4 regions of the Dorea sp. 210702-DFI.3.17 genome follow, and region 4 is predicted to be linked to each of the others. Evidence: predicted binding sites of a transcription regulator. Region 4 holds the regulator's gene; each other region holds the start of a gene.
The links. The regulator HrcA, encoded in region 4, represses chaperone genes, less so after heat shock. The targets are predictions, from matches to a motif close to TGTTAGCACTCNNNNNNNNNGAGTGCTAACA.
Positions count from the first base shown of each region.

Region 1: a site for HrcA is predicted at 2,767-2,797, ahead of groES (co-chaperone GroES). Genes of this name have one in related genera too.
Region 2: a site for HrcA is predicted at 2,589-2,619, ahead of groES (co-chaperone GroES). Genes of this name have one in related genera too.
Region 3: a site for HrcA is predicted at 2,422-2,452, ahead of htpG (molecular chaperone HtpG). Genes of this name have one in related genera too.

Region 1 is NZ_JAJCNB010000002.1:253,901-259,050, reverse strand. Features, by position in the region: gene LI149_RS03795 (citrate/2-methylcitrate synthase) at 1-242, opposite strand, end outside; gene LI149_RS03790 (MarR family winged helix-turn-helix transcriptional regulator) at 220-726, opposite strand; gene groL (chaperonin GroEL) at 800-2,413, opposite strand; gene groES (co-chaperone GroES) at 2,460-2,744, opposite strand; gene LI149_RS03775 (MarR family winged helix-turn-helix transcriptional regulator) at 2,956-3,390, opposite strand; gene LI149_RS03770 (hypothetical protein) at 3,558-3,950, opposite strand; gene LI149_RS03765 (plasmid recombination protein) at 4,101-5,150, opposite strand, start outside.
Region 2 is NZ_JAJCNB010000009.1:51,106-56,255, forward strand. Features, by position in the region: gene topA (type I DNA topoisomerase) at 1-1,343, shown strand, start outside; gene codY (GTP-sensing pleiotropic transcriptional regulator CodY) at 1,407-2,192, shown strand; gene LI149_RS06945 (hypothetical protein) at 2,220-2,534, shown strand; gene groES (co-chaperone GroES) at 2,655-2,939, shown strand; gene groL (chaperonin GroEL) at 3,008-4,633, shown strand; gene guaB (IMP dehydrogenase) at 4,808-5,150, shown strand, end outside.
Region 3 is NZ_JAJCNB010000015.1:35,227-40,376, forward strand. Features, by position in the region: gene LI149_RS08965 (hypothetical protein) at 1-284, shown strand, start outside; gene LI149_RS08970 (hypothetical protein) at 269-2,191, shown strand; gene htpG (molecular chaperone HtpG) at 2,624-4,678, shown strand; gene LI149_RS08980 (hypothetical protein) at 4,771-5,150, opposite strand, start outside.
Region 4 is NZ_JAJCNB010000001.1:413,962-419,111, reverse strand. Features, by position in the region: gene LI149_RS02085 (replication-associated recombination protein A) at 1-1,112, shown strand, start outside; gene LI149_RS02080 (hypothetical protein) at 1,219-1,512, shown strand; gene hrcA (heat-inducible transcriptional repressor HrcA) at 1,769-2,812, shown strand; gene grpE (nucleotide exchange factor GrpE) at 2,830-3,465, shown strand; gene dnaK (molecular chaperone DnaK) at 3,479-5,150, shown strand, end outside.

The DNA of each region.
Region 1 (5,150 bases), on a different contig from region 4:
TCTTCCACTCGATAGCCCCGGTACCACAATTCCCCATCGCAGGGAATCTTCTGATTATCAACAATTTTTGAAGACACTATTTTTGATATGTTGGTAAGTCCTGTAAGGACACCTTTCCCATTTTCATCTCTAAGCCCTTTGTTTACGCCATATTCTTCAAATAACCGCGGAGCAATGTTATCATTTTTCAGACAAACTGCTTCCAATTCTTCAAAATAATCATTCATCTGCTCCGTTGTCATCTCTATTCACCTCCAGATTCTCCACCTCACTGCTCATAATAGTTTCCAACTGCTTCATAAGCTGTAGTAACTGAATCAAATTATCCTTTCCAAACTTTTCGAACACCTTCCCGTAATACTTCTTAAGTGTTTCTTCCTGCGCCCTTAACAGGCTTCGTCCGCTTTCAGTAATTGTAACATAGGTGCCCTCACTGCCGTTACCGTCATGAGACCATAATACATATCCTACGTCTCGTAGCTTTTCTACCATTTTAGAAATCTGTCGCATCGTCATCTGAAGCTTGTCCGCTAAATCCTTCAGATAGACTCGTCCTGAATAAATGTCGGATGTCTCCTCCATTGCAATATATTGTAATGCAATGTATTCCGGGATACTCATTTTCATAAAGACATCTTTTCTATGCTCCCGGTTAAACAAGTGCCTTTGGTATATCAATTCGTTGGACAGCTTTATAATATCTGTATTTCCTATAGTTTCTGCCATATTACTCCTCCTTTATTTAAAATAAGGGAAGCAACAGACTGTCACTTCCCTTCGTAAAAGAGAATGGATTATTTTAATAGCCCATTTCCGGTTGTGCCGGCATTGCAGGTGCTGTTTCCTTAATATTTGCCACAGCAGCTTCCGTTGTTAATAAGGTTGATGACACACTAATCGCATTGGAAAGTGCACTTCTTGTAACCTTGACAGGATCAATAATTCCTGCATCGACCATATTGACGTACTGTTCAGAAATTGCATCAAAGCCTATGCCCTCATCTGACTCCTTTACCTTATTGATGATGACAGCACCCTCTAGGCCTGCATTTTCAGCAATGGCACGAAGCGGAGCCTCCAATGCCTTGGCTACAATCTCTGCTCCTGTTCTCTCATCACCCTCCATGCTTGATATCATGTCATGTACTGCCTTTTGTGCGTGAACATAAGCAGATCCGCCGCCACTGATGATGCCCTCTGACACAGCAGCCCTAGTGGCATTTAATGCATCCTCTATACGATACTTAGCTTCCTTCATCTCTGTTTCAGTTGCGGCTCCAATCTTAATAACTGCAACACCACCGCCGAGCTTAGCCACCCGGTCTACCAGCTTATCCCTGTCGTACTCAGAAGCATCTGCAGCCTGTCTCTTAATCATTGCGATTCTTTCTTCAATGTCCTGTTTCTTGCCCTCGCCATCCACGATGGTTGTATGTTCCTTTGTTACTTTAACTGATTTAGTCTGTCCAAGCATATCAACTGTGATATCCTTTAATTGCATGCCAAGGTCATCGAGTACTGCCTGTCCACCTGTCAGAATTGCAATATCCTTTAACATCTCCTTACGACCATCACCATACCCCGGTGCCTTTACAGCTACGACCTTGAGTGTGCCTCTCAACCTGTTTACGATTAGTGTTGTAAGTGCTTCACCCTCTATGTCATCTGCAATAATCAGCATTTCTCTTCCCTGCTGCATTACCTGCTCCAATATAGGAAGAATATCCTTTATATTAGATATCTTTTTGTCCGTAATCAAAATGTATGGATGATTCATATTAGCTATCATCTTTTCTTTATCATCACACATGTAAGCAGATAAATAACCGTTGTCAAACTGCATTCCCTCTACAACCTCTATCTCTGTCTGCATCGTCTTTGATTCTTCTATTGTGATGACGCCATTCTCTCCAACCTTTTCCATTGCATCGGCAATCATTGTTCCGACTTCATCATTACCTGCAGATATTGCAGCAACCTTTGCAATGTGATCTTTTCCGGTTACAGGCTTGCTCATTTTAACCAGTGCTTCAATAGTTGTATCTGCTGCTTTCTTCATTCCTTTTCGCAAAATAATTGGATTTGCACCTGCTGCTATATTTTTCATACCCTCGCCTACTAGAGCCTGTGCCAAAACAGTTGCCGTTGTCGTGCCGTCTCCTGCAATGTCATTCGTTTTGGTTGCGACCTCTTTCACAAGTTGTGCACCCATATTCTCATAAGGATCTTCCAGTTCAATCTCCTTTGCAATCGTAACACCATCGTTCGTAATCAAAGGAGTTCCGTAAGATTTATCCAATACAACGTTACGTCCCTTAGGTCCGATTGTCACCTTTACTGTATCTGCCAGCTTATCAACGCCTGCTTCCATCTTTTTTCTTGCATCGATATCAAACAAAATTTCCTTTGCCATGTTAATTCCTTCTTTCTACATATAAAATAACTGTATTTTTATTTTACTACTCCACAATTGCAATAATATCGGACTGATTTACGATGATATATTCCTCATCCTCCAACTTAACATCTGTACCGGAATACTGAGAATAAATCACACGGTCGCCTTCTTTTACCTGCATTTCTGTTTTCTTTCCATTCTTTTCACTTCCAGGTCCTACTGCAATGACAACAGCTGTCTGTGGCTTTTCTTTTGCACTATCCGGTAATATAATTCCGGACTGGGTTTTTTCTTCTGCTTCCTGCTGTTTTAAAACAACACGCTCTCCTAATGGTTTTAACTGCATAATCATTACCTCTTTTCTTTATTGTTAGCACTCTCTTGTATTGAGTGCTACTTATTTTGTAAAAAATATATGCTTCATATGAAGCATATATAAACAGTTTGTTTCCAAACTGTTTGTTTAAAAAGGATTATAGCACATAAAAAACCTATGTCAACCCATTTTTTCAAAAGAAATAAAAAAATTGCACACCGATTACTCGGTGTAACAATTCCTAGTCATTCTCCAACAATCTGTCTATATTATGACTAATCTGCTCAGACACCCGGTTAAATACCGCCAAAGAACTTTCATCAATTCCTTCCACCACCTTGGCGGTTAACTCTGCCCAGAGAATCTCCATTTCCTGACAAAGATGTTCCGACGCATCAGTCAGCTCATATTTCACATATCTACGATCTTTATCATCTCTTTTGCATACAATGTATCCTTGTTTAACAAGATTCTCTAAAGTAGTAGACATATGACCTTTATTCATCTGCGTGTACCGACATATATCCGTCAATGTTGTTATATCATCATAATGAGATAGCAAATAAACAACTTCCAGTTCCAATCTGTTTAGGTTTGTCTTATTTTTTACATCAACCATAGCTTTTTCAAGAAGACGATTAAACTTTCCACCTCTCAAATTTTTTTCAATATTCATCAAAATTTCACTCCTATTTTGTTTTTACTCTTTTTACAAAATATCAAATTAATCCATCAAAATTTTTTTCATGGGACATCTTATCGTTTATCATATCATATCGCCTACATTTTTTCCACATAAACCACCCCAGTATTTCACTGCCCGAGTGCCATCAAATCCTATTTCTATACTCTTACTTCAAATCCGTTCTTGAATATGAATCTTATATCATCCTTAGCTTTTACAACCACTTCCTGCACAAGGCTGCTCCAAATCCCGGCATCGAACTCGCAGGTTAAGCCGTCCTGCTTCTCCAAAGTGCGAATGAACCCTTTGAACAATTCTCTCTTCGCCTTCTTGCTTTCTATCTGCTCGGCGATGTCATCATACTTAGCTTTTGACTTTTCATACCTTGCCGTAAGTTCGGCATAGCGTTTTTCATACTCATCTTGGTCTAATGCCACACGGCTGTTCTCTGCAATGGCAATCTGCATCTGCTCCGAGATGATATTAAGTTCTGTGATGCTATCCTGTAAATCCCTGTCAAGTGAATCCGTCTCACAGACCATTTCCATCATAACTTTGGTGTTAGCAAGAATCTCATCTCTTTCAGAAAATAACTTGTTGGCTGCCTTAATGAATAATTCCTTTAACTCATCCTCGTTGCTATGATGACTAATTTCTAAACAAGGCTACCCTAAATCCCCTCATCGAACAGACATTGATATTTATATTGCAATGTCCTTTTCCCTCCTCGCTGTAGAATTCACTACCTGTTCGCATTTCTGTTTTTCAACAACCTTCTGCTTAGCCTCCATCCGATCTTTTATAGACTTCGGCCTTACAAATTCCTTGAACTCTTCCACTAATCCTTTTACATTAAAGAACTTATCATATTGCAGTACTTTATCCTTCCATGTTTTCACTTGAACCATTAGGTCATCAATTATCCCCTGCATGTGTTCCAGTTCCCGATCATAGATTTCATTTAATTTTTCCAAAGTCCCTGATGCCTGCGCCATATCAATAAGACGGTTGAAATCTTTCTCAGAAATTTTGACTGACGGCTCACTTCCAAGAATAGAGGGAAGCTGTTTTGCATTCTTACGAATCACCGCAAGTTCCTTTGCAACAGGCTTTCCAGCAGCCAATACTTTATCAATTTTCTTTTCATATACTGCATAGCGTTTTTCCCTGTCTGCGATTTGCTCATTTATTTCATCAAGATGCTTTTTGCTTTCTTCAACTTCTTCCCTTGCATCTGCAATTTCAGCACCTACTGATGCAATCACACTCTCAGCTTCCTGTTTTTCGGCATTTAAGATTTCAAGTTCTGCCGTCAATTCCTCTGTGGCCCGCATAGCTGCCTTATATTCGGGAATTGTGTAATTATCACGTTTTACTCCAAGGATTTCTACCTCAATCCCCCGCTCCAAACACAATCCTTTTAAATATACACGTTCTCTTTCCTGCCAATGAGTTGTTTCATTATCTGTCTTTGAGACAGCCGGAGCAATCCCCATTTCCTGTAAAGCCTTTGTAAGACTATTTCTTGTATGCATCTTTGTTTTATATCCATGTGCTACAGGAATATAATCAAGATGCAAATGTGGTGTGGCTTCATCCATGTGGAGAACCGCATTAAACAAATACAGATTCGGATTGCGTTCCTGAAAACTTCTTGCATATTCATCTAATATTTCACTTGCTGCTTTTGCATCCACAGATAGATTTCCCTCTACATCAAGGACACCTGTATCATCCTTCTTTCCAATTTG
Region 2 (5,150 bases), on a different contig from region 4:
AGCGTACAAAAAAGGCACCGGTCCCATTTACGACAAGTACACTGCAGCAGGAAGCTTCCAAAGCTTTGAATTTTGCAACCTCCAAGACGATGCGTATTGCGCAGCAGCTTTATGAAGGAGTTGATGTCAAGGGAAGTGGAACCGTGGGTATTATCACATATCTTCGTACGGATTCTACCCGTATTTCCGAAGAGGCAGATGCGAATGTAAGAAGCTATATTGGAGAGCAGTATGGCAGTCAGTATGTGGCAGCAGAAGGCGCCAGGAAAAGTGGCAGTCAGAAGATTCAGGATGCTCATGAGGCAATTCGTCCGACGGATGTTACCCGCACTCCGGCTATGTTGAAGGATTCCTTGTCCCGTGACCAGTTCCGCCTGTATCAGCTGATCTGGAAACGTTTTGTTGCAAGCCGTATGATGCCTGCAGTTTATGAGACTACTTCTGTAAAAATCGCAGCAGGAAAATATCGTTTCAATGTTGCAACATCAAAGATTGCATTTGAAGGATTCCGTCTGATCTATACGGAGGCGGGAGAAGAAAAAGATGAGAAGGGTGTGCTTTTAAAGGGACTGGATGAGAACAGTGAACTTTCTCTGGAACAGTTTGACAGTAAGCAGCATTTTACACAGCCGCCGGCACACTACACAGAGGCGTCTCTTGTAAAGACTTTGGAGGAGCTGGGAATCGGACGCCCAAGTACTTATGCACCGACAATTACATTGATTATAAATAGAAGATACGTTGCGAAGGAAAATAAAAACCTTTATATGACAGAACTTGGAGAAGTTGTTAATAATATAATGATGCATTCATTCCCAAGTATTGTGGATGTCAGTTTTACGGCAAATATGGAAAGTCTTCTGGACGGTGTTGCGGAAGGAAAAGTCAGATGGAAGACGATTATTGAAAATTTCTATCCGGATTTGGACGCAGCCGTGAAAAAAGCGGAAGAAGAACTGGAAGAGGTAAAAATCGAGGACGAAGTAACGGATGTAATCTGTGAAGAATGTGGCAGAAACATGGTTATCAAATACGGTCCGCATGGAAAATTCCTGGCATGTCCGGGATTCCCGGAATGTCGGAATACAAAGCCGTATCTGGAAAAGATTGGTGTAAAATGTCCGATGTGCGGAAAAGATGTAGTAATTCGCAAAACGAAGAAGGGAAGACGTTATTACGGTTGTGAAAATAATCCGGAATGTGAGTTCATGTCCTGGCAAAAACCGTCTGAAAAGAAGTGTCCTCAGTGTGGAAATTATATGGTAGAAAAAGGAAATAAACTTCTTTGTAGCAATGAACAATGTGGTTACACTGAAAGTATAAAAAAAGAGAAAGAAAATTAAGGAAATTTATTGAATAAGCGTGAATTGTATGATAATATACACTCATAGATGGAGGAATTGCATATGGGCGTACAATTATTAGATAAAACTAGAAAAATCAACAAATTACTACACAACAATAATTCGAGCAAGGTTGTATTTAATGACATTTGTGATGTCTTGACTGAGATACTGGAGTCAAATGTTCTGGTAGTCAGTAAAAAAGGAAAGGTGCTTGGAAAAAGTCGGTGCCTGAATGTACAGCCGATTGGAGAACTGATTGCCTGTGAGGTTGGCGAGCATATTGATGGTATGTTGAACGAGAGATTGCTTAGTATCTTATCAACAAAGGAGAATGTAAATCTTCAGACACTGGGATTTTCTGCTGAGGCAAGCGGAGGATATCAGGCAATCATCACGCCAATCAATATTGCAGGAGAGCGTCTCGGAACATTGTTCATTTACAAAGTAGATAAACCATATGAGATTGATGATATCATTCTCAGCGAGTATGGAACAACAGTTGTAGGACTGGAGATGCTCCGTTCTGTTAACGAAGAAAGTGCAGAGGAGACAAGAAAAGAACACATTGTACAGTCTGCGATTAGTACATTATCTTATTCAGAACTTGAAGCGATCATTCATATTTTTGATGAGCTGGATGGCTCAGAGGGAATTCTGGTTGCAAGTAAGATTGCAGACAGAGTTGGAATCACCCGTTCTGTAATTGTAAATGCTCTGCGCAAGTTTGAAAGTGCAGGCGTGATTGAATCTCGTTCATCAGGAATGAAAGGAACTTATATCAAAGTTGTAAATGATTATGTATTTACAGAACTGGAGCACATCAAGGAAGAAAAGAACAGAGGTTAAACTTTGAAAAATCGGAGGAAGGACAACATGTATGAAGAGTGTCCGGCGCTGCTTCAGATGACGCGGACGTTTTTGGAAGATGGAGAAAAAGATGAAATCATTCATCATTGTAAAGTAATCCGGTATGATCCGGAAGAAGAGAACATATACTTAATTGCAGGAAAATCAGATATCACAAGTTTTTTGCTGGACGGAGTATATAGATGTACGATCAATAGTGAAAAAAAAGAAATCTGGTGCCAGGGCGTCATACGTGAAAGATACTGTAATAAAGTCGGAAAAGTCTTAGTATTTCGTGTACAAAACGGCTTTTATGAAAAAAATATAAACAAGATAAAATAAATAAAAGAGTGTTGACAAAAGAGAAAGAGAGTGCTATTTTATACCTAGAGTTTTTAATAGCACTCTCTTTTTATGAGTGCTAACAACATAAAAGAGATGTTAAAGCAAGGAGGAATAAATATGAAATTAGTACCATTAGGAGACAGAGTCGTATTGAAACAGATCGTGGCTGAGGAGACTACAAAGTCAGGAATCGTATTACCTGGACAGTCTAAAGAAAAACCACAGCAGGCAGAAGTTGTGGCAGTCGGACCAGGCGGAACTGTTGATGGAAAAGAAGTGAAGATGAACGTAACAGTAGGACAGCAGGTTATCTATTCTAAATATGCAGGAACATCTGTTGAGATTGAAGACGAAGAATATATTGTTGTGAAACAGGATGATATTTTAGCAATCATCGAATAAGGAATGTTTGTTGATTTTAAATAGTTTGTGCGAAATCAGTAAAGTCTAATTTAGGAGGCAGTTTAATCATGGCAAAGGAAATTAAATACGGAGCAGAAGCAAGAGCAGCCCTGGAAGCAGGAGTAAATCAGTTAGCAGATACAGTAAGAGTGACACTTGGACCAAAGGGACGTAACGTAGTACTTGACAAATCATTTGGCGCACCACTGATTACAAATGATGGTGTTACAATCGCAAAAGAAATCGAGTTAGAAGATCCATTTGAGAATATGGGAGCTCAGATCATCAAAGAAGTTGCATCTAAAACAAATGATGTAGCAGGAGATGGTACAACAACAGCTACTGTACTTGCACAGGCTATGGTACATGAAGGAATGAAGAACCTGGCAGCAGGTGCTAACCCGATTATTCTCCGTAAAGGAATGCAGAAAGCTACAGATGCAGCCGTTGAGGCAATTAAGAACATGTCCAGCAAAGTTAACGGTAAAGACCAGATCGCTAAGGTTGCAGCTATTTCAGCAGCAAGCGAGGAAGTAGGCCAGATGGTAGCAGATGCTATGGAGAAGGTCTCTAACGATGGTGTTATCACAATCGAAGAATCTAAGACAATGAAAACAGAGCTTGACCTTGTAGAAGGAATGCAGTTCGATCGTGGATACATTTCTGCATATATGGCAACAGATATGGATAAGATGGAAGCTAATTTGGAGGATCCATATATTCTGATCACAGATAAGAAAATCAGCAACATTCAGGAAATCCTTCCAGTACTTGAGCAGATCGTTCAGTCAGGATCCAGACTCCTGATCATTGCAGAGGATGTTGAGGGTGAAGCTCTTACAACCCTGATCGTAAATAAACTGCGTGGAACATTCAATGTTGTTGCTGTAAAAGCACCTGGATATGGTGACAGAAGAAAAGAGATGCTCAAAGACATCGCTATTCTGACAGGCGGACAGGTAATTTCTGAGGAGCTTGGATTAGAGCTGAAAGATACTACTATGGATCAGCTTGGACGTGCAAAATCAGTCAAAGTACAGAAAGAGAATACAGTTATCGTAGACGGCTGTGGAGACAAAGATTCCATCCAGGCAAGAGTTGCTCAGATCAAAGCTCAGATTGAGGATACAACATCTGAATTCGATAAAGAAAAACTTCAGGAGAGACTTGCAAAACTGGCAGGCGGAGTTGCAGTAATCCGTGTCGGAGCAGCAACAGAAGTTGAGATGAAAGAAGCAAAACTTCGTATGGAAGATGCTCTGGCAGCAACAAGAGCAGCAGTAGAAGAAGGAATTATCTCTGGTGGCGGTTCTGCATATATCCATGCAGCAAAAGAAGTAGCAAAATATGCTGCAACACTGGAAGGTGATGAAAAGACAGGAGCTAATGTAGTTCTCAAAGCACTGGAGGCTCCATTATTCCACATTGCTGCAAATGCAGGACTGGAAGGCTCTGTTATTATCAATAAAGTATCTGAGTCTGAACCGGGCGTAGGATTTAACGCATTGACAGAAGAGTATGTAGATATGGTAGAGGCAGGAATCCTTGATCCGGCTAAAGTAACAAGAAGTGCACTTCAGAACGCAACAAGTGTAGCATCTACGCTTCTGACAACAGAGTCTTGTGTAGCGAACATCAAAGAAGATACTCCGGCAATGCCAGCAGGCGGCGGAGCAGGCATGGGAATGATGTAAGAATAGTGTATTAGCAATTCTAATAATCATAGATTAGTATTATGAAAACTCCCCCTTTAGGGAGTTTTCTTTTTAATACAATTTGTGGTAAAATAGAGAAAATGGTTGACAAATGCCGACTGTTTTTTGTATCATAGCTTTTAAATATTACAAAGGAAAGTGAGGATAATAATCATGGGAAAGATTATTGGAGAAGGTATTACATTTGATGACGTACTTTTAGTACCAGCTTATTCAGAAGTAATTCCGAATCAGGTTGATCTGTCAACATATCTGACAAAGAAGATCCACCTTAACATACCGATGATGAGTGCAGGTATGGATACGGTTACAGAGCATCGTATGGCAATTGCTATGGCTCGTCAGGGAGGAATCGGTATCATTCATAAGAATATGTCTATTGAGGCTCAGGCTGAAGAGGTAGACAGAGTAAAGCGTTCTGAGAATGGTGTTATTACAGATCCATTTTATCTTTCACCGGATCATACACTGGCAGATGCTAATGAATTAATGGCTA
Region 3 (5,150 bases), on a different contig from region 4:
TTTATCAGAAGCTTGTGAAAATACAGGGAGAAAAAGGCTTAAAAGATCAGGCACTTGAAATATGCAGGAAAGGAGCGGAAGAATTAAAAGATTCAAAGCAGCTTAGAATTCTTTATATGCGTATGCAGTGTTCAGATTCAGATATTTCCAGAGAAATTTGTGCACAGACAGTAAAAGAGTATTTGAATCAGATCCCGGAAATTAAGGAAGAAACAGAATTTCAAAAATTGGCACAGGAATACGGAATAGTCATGGAAGGAGAAAATGTATGGGTAGGAAGATAAGAACCGGAGCGTTATTGATATTAGTCCTGGTAATGATTTATACACAGCAGGCAGTTATTTATGCGCAGAATGAGGCAGAAAAAAACATGAAAAAGACAACAGAATCGGAAAATTCAAATGGAACTAATGGAGAAGACAAGGAACCAGAGAAGCCAGGAGGGGAAGAAGGGGATAAAGAACCAGAGAAGCCAGGAGGGGAAGAAGGGGATAAGGAACAAGAGAAGCCAGGAGGGAAAGATGAAGACAAAGACAAGGAACCGGAGCAGCCCGAGATTAAGAGATATGAGCTGGAAATCTCCAAGGCTGATGGAAAGAATGGATATTATCTATCAAAGCCGTCCGTTATGATCACACATAATGGCGCCTATGGAACAACTGTGTACGAATTAAAACATGGGGAAGATACTTTGTTACAGGGGAGAATAAAATACATAGTATCACAAGAAGCAGAAGAGCAGAAAACCAAGATTTCTCTTGAGGGTGAAGTATTTGAGGAAGGAAAAAATATTTTACATGTCTTTATGGAAGATGAAGAAGGCAATGTGATTCCGGAATATGATGAGACAATAGAAATACTGATAGATACACAAAGTCCGACAGTGACCTTGGAGGCGCCGGAAGGATTTTCTACCTGGTATCAGAAGGAAGCGTGGATTCGTGTGGTATCAGAAGATGGTGCATGGGGAAGCCAGGTTGATACGGTTACATGTTATGTTGGGAATAAAATTATTGGAAAATCAAAGGAGAATCAGTCAGAGTTTTTAATCACACAGACTTCAAAAAGTGGAGAAGGTGTGCCGGTAACAGTGACTGTCACAGATCAGGCAGGTAATAAAACGGAGAAAACGCAGAAGTTATACATTGACAGTCTGGCACCGACAGTAAGTTTAACAGGGGCAGCCGATTATCTGATTACCAGTCAGCCCGTGACGATAGAATACCAGGCAACTGATGAAAATAAATTAGAAAGCTGTCGGGCAGTGATTGATTATGAAAAACCGGAAGGAGAGAAAAAAACGGAGGTCATAGATTCGGAAGAAAAGTGGAGTTTAGAGAACGGATCCGCAAGTCTTGTAAAGACATTTCAGGAAGATGGAATCTATAAAACCAGTGTACAGGCTGTGGATAAGGCAAAACAGAAGTCAGAACATTTCCTGCAATTTATGATTGATACTAAGAATCCAGTGATAAAGATGGTGGACGAACTGCAGGGGAAGTATCTGAAAAAGTTTTCATGGGATTATCCGGTGGATGTATTTATCAAGGACTTTACGACATTTGTCCATCAGATCCAGATGGACGGAAGGTTATATCCGATTGGGACAGAGATTGATACGGAGGGGCGTCATACATTACAGGTAAATGCCATAGATGCCGCAGGAAATGAAGCGGTGGCAAGAGCGGAATTCGTAATAGATCACACACCTCCGAAGATTCAGTTTTATCAGGTGGAGGAAGGGGCACAGTATGAAGGAATCCTGAACTTTCAAGTAGATTCCAGAAAAAAAGAAGACTGGATAGAAGAAGTGTTGATTAATGGAAAAAGGCAGACATTAAAAAAAGAAGACGGGAAGTATACATTTCAGATTACAAATCCAGGCGAATATGAAGTAAGCGTGACAGCAGCGGATCTGGCAGGGAATGAAGCAGAAGAAAATATATCATTTGAAATCGTTCCAGAGAAGACGATATTGGAAAAGGCGGCAGCGCCAATTCAAAAAATATTATCTGGAAAGACAGAAAAGGAGCAGAAAAATCGGCAAGGAGAAAAAGAAAACCGTCATTTTGCCACGTTGAAATGGATTGTGATTGGAAGTATAATAACAATACTATTAATAATAATCGGTGTGGTATTGTGTAGACGCAAAAAAGACAGTGCGAAAGAGGAACAGGCAGACGAAGAATAATATATAAAGGTTCATAAAAGGGAGGATGCCGGGTAACCGCTAAGCGGCACCCGGCACGTATTATGAAAAAGTTTATTCAAAATGTATTACTGAACTTCTGTTATTGATGATTTTATTATATGTAAGAGTTGTGGAGAAACAATGTTAAAGAGATGAAAGAATTTTAAAATAAACATGAACAAACTATGAACGTAAGGAAGTTTATTATTTCTTAATAAAATTCACAGAATTGTTAGCACTCGATGAAAAAGAGTGCTGATTTTCTATTGACTTTTAAAAAGCAAGGGATTATCATAGATTTAATCGGGGAGATTTCAAGATTTTGTATTTGCTTACTTATGAGTAAGTTCATGTAGGTTTCGATTTTATCCCTGGCATCAAAAACACAAATGATTAAATCAGCTTAAAATATCAGAAACAGGAGTGATTAGAATGGAAGCAAAAAAAGGTAGTCTTTCAATCAGCAGTGAAAACATTTTCCCAATTATTAAAAAATGGGTATATTCTGACCATGACATTTTTGTCAGAGAGATGATTTCCAATGGCTGTGATGCCATTACAAAATTGAAAAAACTGGATGTAATGGGTGAATACCAGTTACCGGATGATTATAAGGCATCAATTCATGTAGAAGTGAATCCGGAAGAGAAGACTTTGAAGTTCATTGATAATGGTCTTGGTATGACAGCAGAGGAAGTTGAAGAATATATTACTCAGATTGCATTTTCAGGAGCTACAGAGTTCCTTGAAAAATATAAAGACAAGACAACAGAAGACGATATGATCGGTCATTTCGGACTGGGATTCTATTCTGCATTCATGGTTGCAGATGAAGTTCATATTGACACATTATCTTACAAAGACGGAGCAACACCGGTACGCTGGGTAAGTAATGGTGGAACGGAATACGAGATGACAGAAGGAGACAAGCAGACTGTAGGATCTGAGATTACATTGTATCTGAACGATGATTGCCTGGAGTTTGCGAACGAATATCGTGTAAGAGAAGTTATCCAGAAGTATTGTTCCTTTATGCCGGTAGAGATTTTCTTATCAAAGGCAAATGCAGAGCCAGAGTATGAGACAATTGACGAGGCAGACCTGAAAGAGGACGATGAGGTTGTTGAGCACATTCATGAAGATGCCAAGACCGAAGAAAAAGAGAATGAAAATGGTGAAAAAGAAGTTGTAGAAGTATCACCTGCAAAAGATAAAGTAAAGATTAAAAAGCGTCCGGAATCCTTAAGTGATATTCATCCGCTCTGGACAAAACATCCGAATGAGTGCAGTGATGAGGACTACAAAGAGTTTTACCGCAAAGTATTTCTGGATTATAAAGAGCCGTTGTTCTGGATTCATCTGAACATGGATTATCCGTTCAACTTAAAAGGTATCCTGTACTTCCCGAGAATTAATACAGAATATGATTCTATTGAAGGAACGATCAAGCTGTATAATAACCAGGTATTTATTGCAGATAATATTAAGGAAGTCATTCCGGAATTCCTGATGGTATTAAAGGGAGTTATTGATTGCCCGGATCTTCCACTGAATGTATCACGTAGCGCTCTTCAGAATGATGGATTTGTAGGCAAGATTGCTGAGTACATTTCCAAGAAAGTTGCAGACAAGCTTGCAGGTATGTGCAAGACAAAACGTGAAGATTATGAGAAATACTGGGACAGCATCAGTCCATTTATAAAATTTGGCTGTCTGAAAGATGAGAAGTTCTGTGACAAGATGAAAGATGCAGTTCTCTTTAAGGATATCGACGGAAAATATCTGACACTGAAAGACTGCGTAGAAGCAAATGGTGGAGAGCTGAAAGAACTCGATAAAAATGCGGCACCAGACAATGCCGAGGAAAATGCAGAAGAGAAGAAGACAACTATCTATTATGTAACAGATGAGATTCAGCAGAGTCAGTATATCAATATGTTCCGTGCACAGGGACAGGATGCAGTTGTACTGAAACACAACATTGATTCTCCGTTCATTACACAGCTTGAGCAGCGCTATCAGAATGTTCAGTTCCAGAGAATTGATGCAGATGTTACAGATAATGCAAAAGAGGAAGTTGCTGAAGACGAAAAGGAAGCATTCCAGAAGACTGTAGACAGTCTGACTGCAACATTCCGCAAAGAGCTTGGTAATGACAAGCTGGATGTGAAAGTTGAGAAACTGAAAGACAGCAATGTAGCTTCTATTATGACATTATCAGAGCAGAGCCGCCGTATGCAGGAGATGATGAAGATGTATGGAATGGATTCCATGGGAATGGATATGGGTGGAGAGAATACCCTGATCCTGAACGCAAATCATCCACTGGTACAGTATGTACAGAAACATGAAGATGGAGAAAATACATCTTTGATCTGCAAGCAGTTGTATGATCTGGCTATGCTGGCACATAAGCCATTAAATCCAGAAGAGATGACAGCATTTGTTCAGAGAAGCAATGATATTATGATGCTTCTGACAAAATAGATTCAATATAGGATCCATAGTGATATAAGTATAAAAGAACCTGCCTCACAATTTTGGGGCAGGTTCTTTTATACGGTTTTATTCTGAATGCTCTATTCTACTGGAAGTATGGTATCGATTAATGAAGTAATCTCAGAATCTTCGGCACCGGCCGCTGACAGTGTTTTGAAGTTCAGAGAAACGGTAACCGTTGTCTGTGCACCATAAGTTGGTGCAGCAGCGTATTTTTCCATCAATTCTACAAGAGCACGATCTACTTCTTCCTCAGAATAGTAAGTTCCGGTTTCGAGTTCATTCATAGCACTTTGGAAGCTTGTATTCGGAGTTACGGTTACATCAATAATGTAATTGAATAATCCGTCCTGTTTCTTTGGTGTTCCAACAGAATACTGACAGTTATTACAGATTGCTTTCAGTGCGGCGCTGTAACGCTCTGTGTATGAGGCGCTGAGCTCTTCCGGTGGTGCGTACA
Region 4 (5,150 bases):
AAGTGATTGCCCATACGACAAGTGCAGAATTCACCCAGATCAATGCAACGGTGGCAGGCAAGAAAGATATGGAAGAAGTGGTACAGAAAGCGAAAGAGACGCTGGGCATGTATCAGAAGAAGACCATTCTTTTTGTAGATGAGATTCATCGTTTTAACAAAGGACAGCAGGATTATCTGCTTCCATTTGTGGAGGACGGAACAATTATTCTGATTGGAGCTACCACGGAGAATCCTTATTTTGAGGTCAATGGAGCATTAATTTCCCGTTCCAGTATCTTTGAACTTCATCCGCTTGAAAAAGAAGATATCAAAACACTTTTGAAGCGGGCAGTCTATGATCAGGAAAAAGGTATGGGAAGCTATCATGCGGAAATTGACGAGGAAGCACTGGAGTTCCTTGCAGACATTGCAGGAGGAGATGCGAGAAATGCATTGAATGCTATTGAACTCGGGATTCTCACGACAGAGCGAAGTGCGGACGGAAAGATCCATATTACACTTGACGTGGCGTCCGAGTGTATTCAAAAACGTGTAGTGCGCTATGACAAGACAGGAGACAATCATTACGATACGATTTCTGCATTTATCAAAAGTATGAGGGGGTCAGACCCTGATGCGGCAGTATATTATCTTGCAAAAATGCTATATGCAGGGGAGGACGTGAAATTTATTGCCAGAAGGATCATGATCTGTGCATCGGAAGATGTTGGAAATGCAGATCCGATGGCGCTACAAGTGGCTGTGGCAGCAGCCCAGGCAGTAGAGCGGATCGGAATGCCGGAATCCCAGATCATTTTATCTCAGGCAGTGACATATGTGGCAACAGCACCAAAGAGTAATGCGGCAGTCAAAGCAATCAGTGCCGCTATGGAAAATGTAAGAAATTATAAAACTACGGTGCCGGCGCATTTGCAGGATGCTCATTATAAAGGTTCACAAAAACTTGGACATGGTGTGGGTTACAAGTATGCACATGATTATCCGAACCACTATGTGGAACAGCAATATATGCCTTCCGAAATCCAAAAAGCAAAATTTTATGAGCCGAGTGACAACGGACATGAAAAAGAAATAAAAGAATGGATGGAGTTTTTAAAGAAGAATTCATAGAAAAGCTTGAATTTTTTATAGAGAAAACGTATAATCGAAGCAGAATCTGTACTGTCGTCAGAAATGTGGCGCCAGAGTGTATGTTATTATCAGGAGGGAAAATAAAATGAAGGTATACGATTCAGTAAACAAAACAGAAGTAGAAGTAGACGGAACACAGGGACTTATCGACATTATGGTATCCGGACGTCAGGTAGACATTTATCTTAAAGGAGAGAAATCTGATGCAGATGGATATCTGACATGGGATGTTGAGCACTGGTCAAGCATTGACAAGCAGAGATTTATTCGCTGCTATTCTTACAAAGGAAAGGTTCTGACCGAGTCTACAGGACACAACATCTACGATTTACAGAACGACTTCAAGCCAGAAGAGGCAGAGAAGATCGAGTTAAGCTAATATAAAAAATCAAAGTAGCTGAAAACAAAAGAATTTAAATCTGTAATAAAAAAAGAAACTGACAGATGCAATTTTTCCCAATTGCATCTGTCAGTTTCTTTCGTATAATGGAAAGATTATTTTTCTTCATATTTATTTCACAAAAAAGTAAGAAATGTTGTTGACAAAAGTCAAATCGAGTGATACATTAATAGTCGAAAGGTGTTAGCACTCCAATATAATGAGTGCTAACAAATCCGAAAGAAGGAGGCATATGATGATTCAGGAACAGGAACTGAGCGAACGAAAATTAAAGATCCTTCAGGCAATCATTAAGAATTATCTGGAGACAGGCGAGCCGGTGGGTTCCAGAACAATTTCCAAGTACACGGATCTGAACTTAAGTTCAGCAACCATTCGTAATGAGATGGCGGATCTGGAAGAACTTGGATATATTTTACAGCCTCATACGTCTGCTGGACGTATTCCTTCGGACAAAGGCTACAGACTCTATGTAGATATGCTGATGGAGCAGAAAGAACAGGAACTAAGTGAGATGCAGGATCAGATGCTTGAGAAAGCAGATAAGATGGATCAGCTTCTGAAACAGGCAGCAAAAGTTCTGGCGAACAGTACGAACTATGCGACACTGGTTTCTTCACCGATGAATAATCGCAACCGGATTAAGTTCATACAGCTTACGATGGTTGATGAGGAACAGATGATTGCAGTGATCGTGCTTGATGGAAATGTGATCAAGAATAAGATCATACATGTAGATGAGCCAATCAACAATGAGAACTTGTTAAAACTCAACATGCTTCTGAACACAACACTTAATGGCATGTCTATAGAAGAGATTAATCTTGGACTGATCGCGAGACTGAAAGAAGGAGCCGGAATCCACAGCGAGGTTGTGGGGAATGTATTGGATGCAGTTGCAGAAGTTATTCAGGTCGATGAAGACATGCAGATCTACACAAGCGGTGCAACAAATATTTTTAAATATCCGGAACTCAGTGATAAGCAGAGTGCACAGGAAATTATCAGTGCATTCGAAGAAAAGCAGCAGCTTACAGATCTCGTTACGCAGACTTTATCCAATGAAGAGAACACAGGCATTCAGGTATATATCGGAGATGAGGCTCCGGTGAAGACTATGAAAGATTGCAGTGTTGTCACCGCCACTTATGAATTAGGGGACGGTGTAAAGGGAACGATAGGTATTATCGGACCGAAAAGAATGGATTATGAGAATGTGTTAAAGTCAATGAAGCGTCTCCAGAGTGAACTGGATCAGATGTTTCATAAAGAGGAATAGAAAGGTGGAATTGATCCTTGGAAGATAAAGAAAAGAAAAGTCAGGAAGATATGGTAAAAGAAGCCGTAGAAGAGGCAAAGAAAGAGGCAGAAGCTTCAAAAGATGAAGCAGAAGAAGCCAAGACAGAAGAAGCTTCTGAAGAACAGGAAGCAGGGACAGAGGATCAGACAGAAGAAAAAGCTTCAAAAAAATTCTTCGGCAAGAAGGATAAGAAAGACAAAAAGGACGAGAAGATTGAAGAACTGACAGACAGACTTACTCGTCAGATGGCAGAGTTTGATAACTTCCGCAAACGTACAGAAAAGGAGAAATCCCAGATGTACGAAGTAGGAGCGAAAGATATCATAGAGAAGATTCTCCCGGTGGTAGATAACTTCGAAAGAGGATTAGATGCAGTTTCGGAAGAGAAAAAAGAAGACCCGTTCATTCAGGGAATGGAAAAGGTCTACAAACAATTTATGACAGTTCTGGAGAGCGTTGAGGTTAAGCCGATAGAGGCGCTTGGCAATCAGTTCGATCCGAATTTCCATAATGCAGTGATGCATGTGGAAGATGAAAACTTCGGAGAGAATGAAGTCGCAGAAGAGTTCCAGAAAGGTTATATGTATCGTGACTCAGTAGTGAGACACAGTATGGTAAAGGTAGCAAATTAAGGAGGAATAGATCATGGGCAAAATTATTGGTATTGACTTAGGAACAACAAACAGCTGTGTAGCAGTTATGGAAGGTGGACAGCCAACAGTTATTGCAAATACAGAAGGAGCAAGAACAACACCATCAGTTGTAGCATTTACAAAGACAGGTGAGCGTCTTGTTGGTGAGCCTGCAAAACGTCAGGCAGTTACGAATGCAGAGAGAACAATCTCTTCTATTAAGAGAGAGATGGGATCTGATTACAGAGTAACAATCGATGATAAGAAATATTCTCCACAGGAGATTTCAGCTATGATCCTTCAGAAACTGAAAGCAGATGCAGAAGGATACTTAGGAGAGAAAGTAACAGAGGCTGTTATCACAGTACCTGCTTACTTCAACGATGCTCAGCGTCAGGCAACAAAAGATGCTGGTAAGATTGCAGGACTTGATGTAAAACGTATCATCAATGAGCCTACAGCAGCAGCACTTGCTTATGGACTTGACAATGAGAATGAGCAGAAAATCATGGTATATGACCTTGGTGGTGGTACATTTGATGTATCTGTTATTGAGATTGGTGATGGAGTTATCGAAGTATTATCAACAGCAGGTAACAACAGACTTGGTGGAGATGATTTCGATCAGAAGATTACGGACTACATGATTGCTGAGTTCAAGAAACAGGAAGGCGTTGACTTATCTACAGATAAGATGGCACTTCAGAGATTAAAAGAAGCTGCAGAGAAAGCGAAAAAAGAGCTGTCTTCCGCAACAACAACAAACATCAACCTTCCGTTCATCACAGCAACTGCTGAAGGACCGAAGCATTTTGATATGAATCTTACAAGAGCTAAATTCGATGAGCTGACACATGATCTTGTTATGAAGACATCTGAGCCGGTACAGAGAGCTCTGTCTGATGCAGGAATTACAGCATCTGAACTTGGTCAGGTACTTCTTGTTGGTGGATCAACACGTATCCCTGCTGTACAGGAAGAAGTAAAACGTCTGACAGGTAAAGAGCCAAGCAAATCTCTGAACCCAGATGAATGTGTAGCACTTGGAGCATCTGTTCAGGGTGGTAAACTTGCCGGAGATACAGGCGCTGGAGATATCCTTCTTCTTGATGTAACACCATTGTCACTGTCTATCGAGACTATGGGTGGAGTTGCTACAAGACTGATCGAGAGAAATACAACAATTCCTACAAAGAAGAGCCAGATTTTCTCAACAGCAGCAGATAACCAGACAGCTGTTGACATCAATGTTGTACAGGGTGAGAGACAGTTCGCAAAAGACAACAAGTCTCTCGGAAGATTCCAGCTTGATGGAATCGCACCAGCTCCAAGAGGAGTACCGCAGATTGAGGTTACATTCGATATCGATGCCAATGGTATCGTAAATGTATCTGCAAAAGACCTTGGAACAGGTAAAGAGCAGCACATCACAATTACAGCAGGATCTAACATGTCTGATGATGAGATTGATAAGGCTGTAAAAGAGGCTGCAGCATTTGAGGCTCAAGATAAGAAACGTAAAGAGGGAATCGATACAAAGAATGAGGCAGACGCTTTAGTGTTCCAGACAGAGAAAGCTATCCAGGAAGTTGGAGATAAACTGGATGCTAACGATAAAGCTGGTGTAGAGGCTGACTGCAAAGCACTGAAAGAGATTCTTGAAAAAGTAAATATGGACGATATTA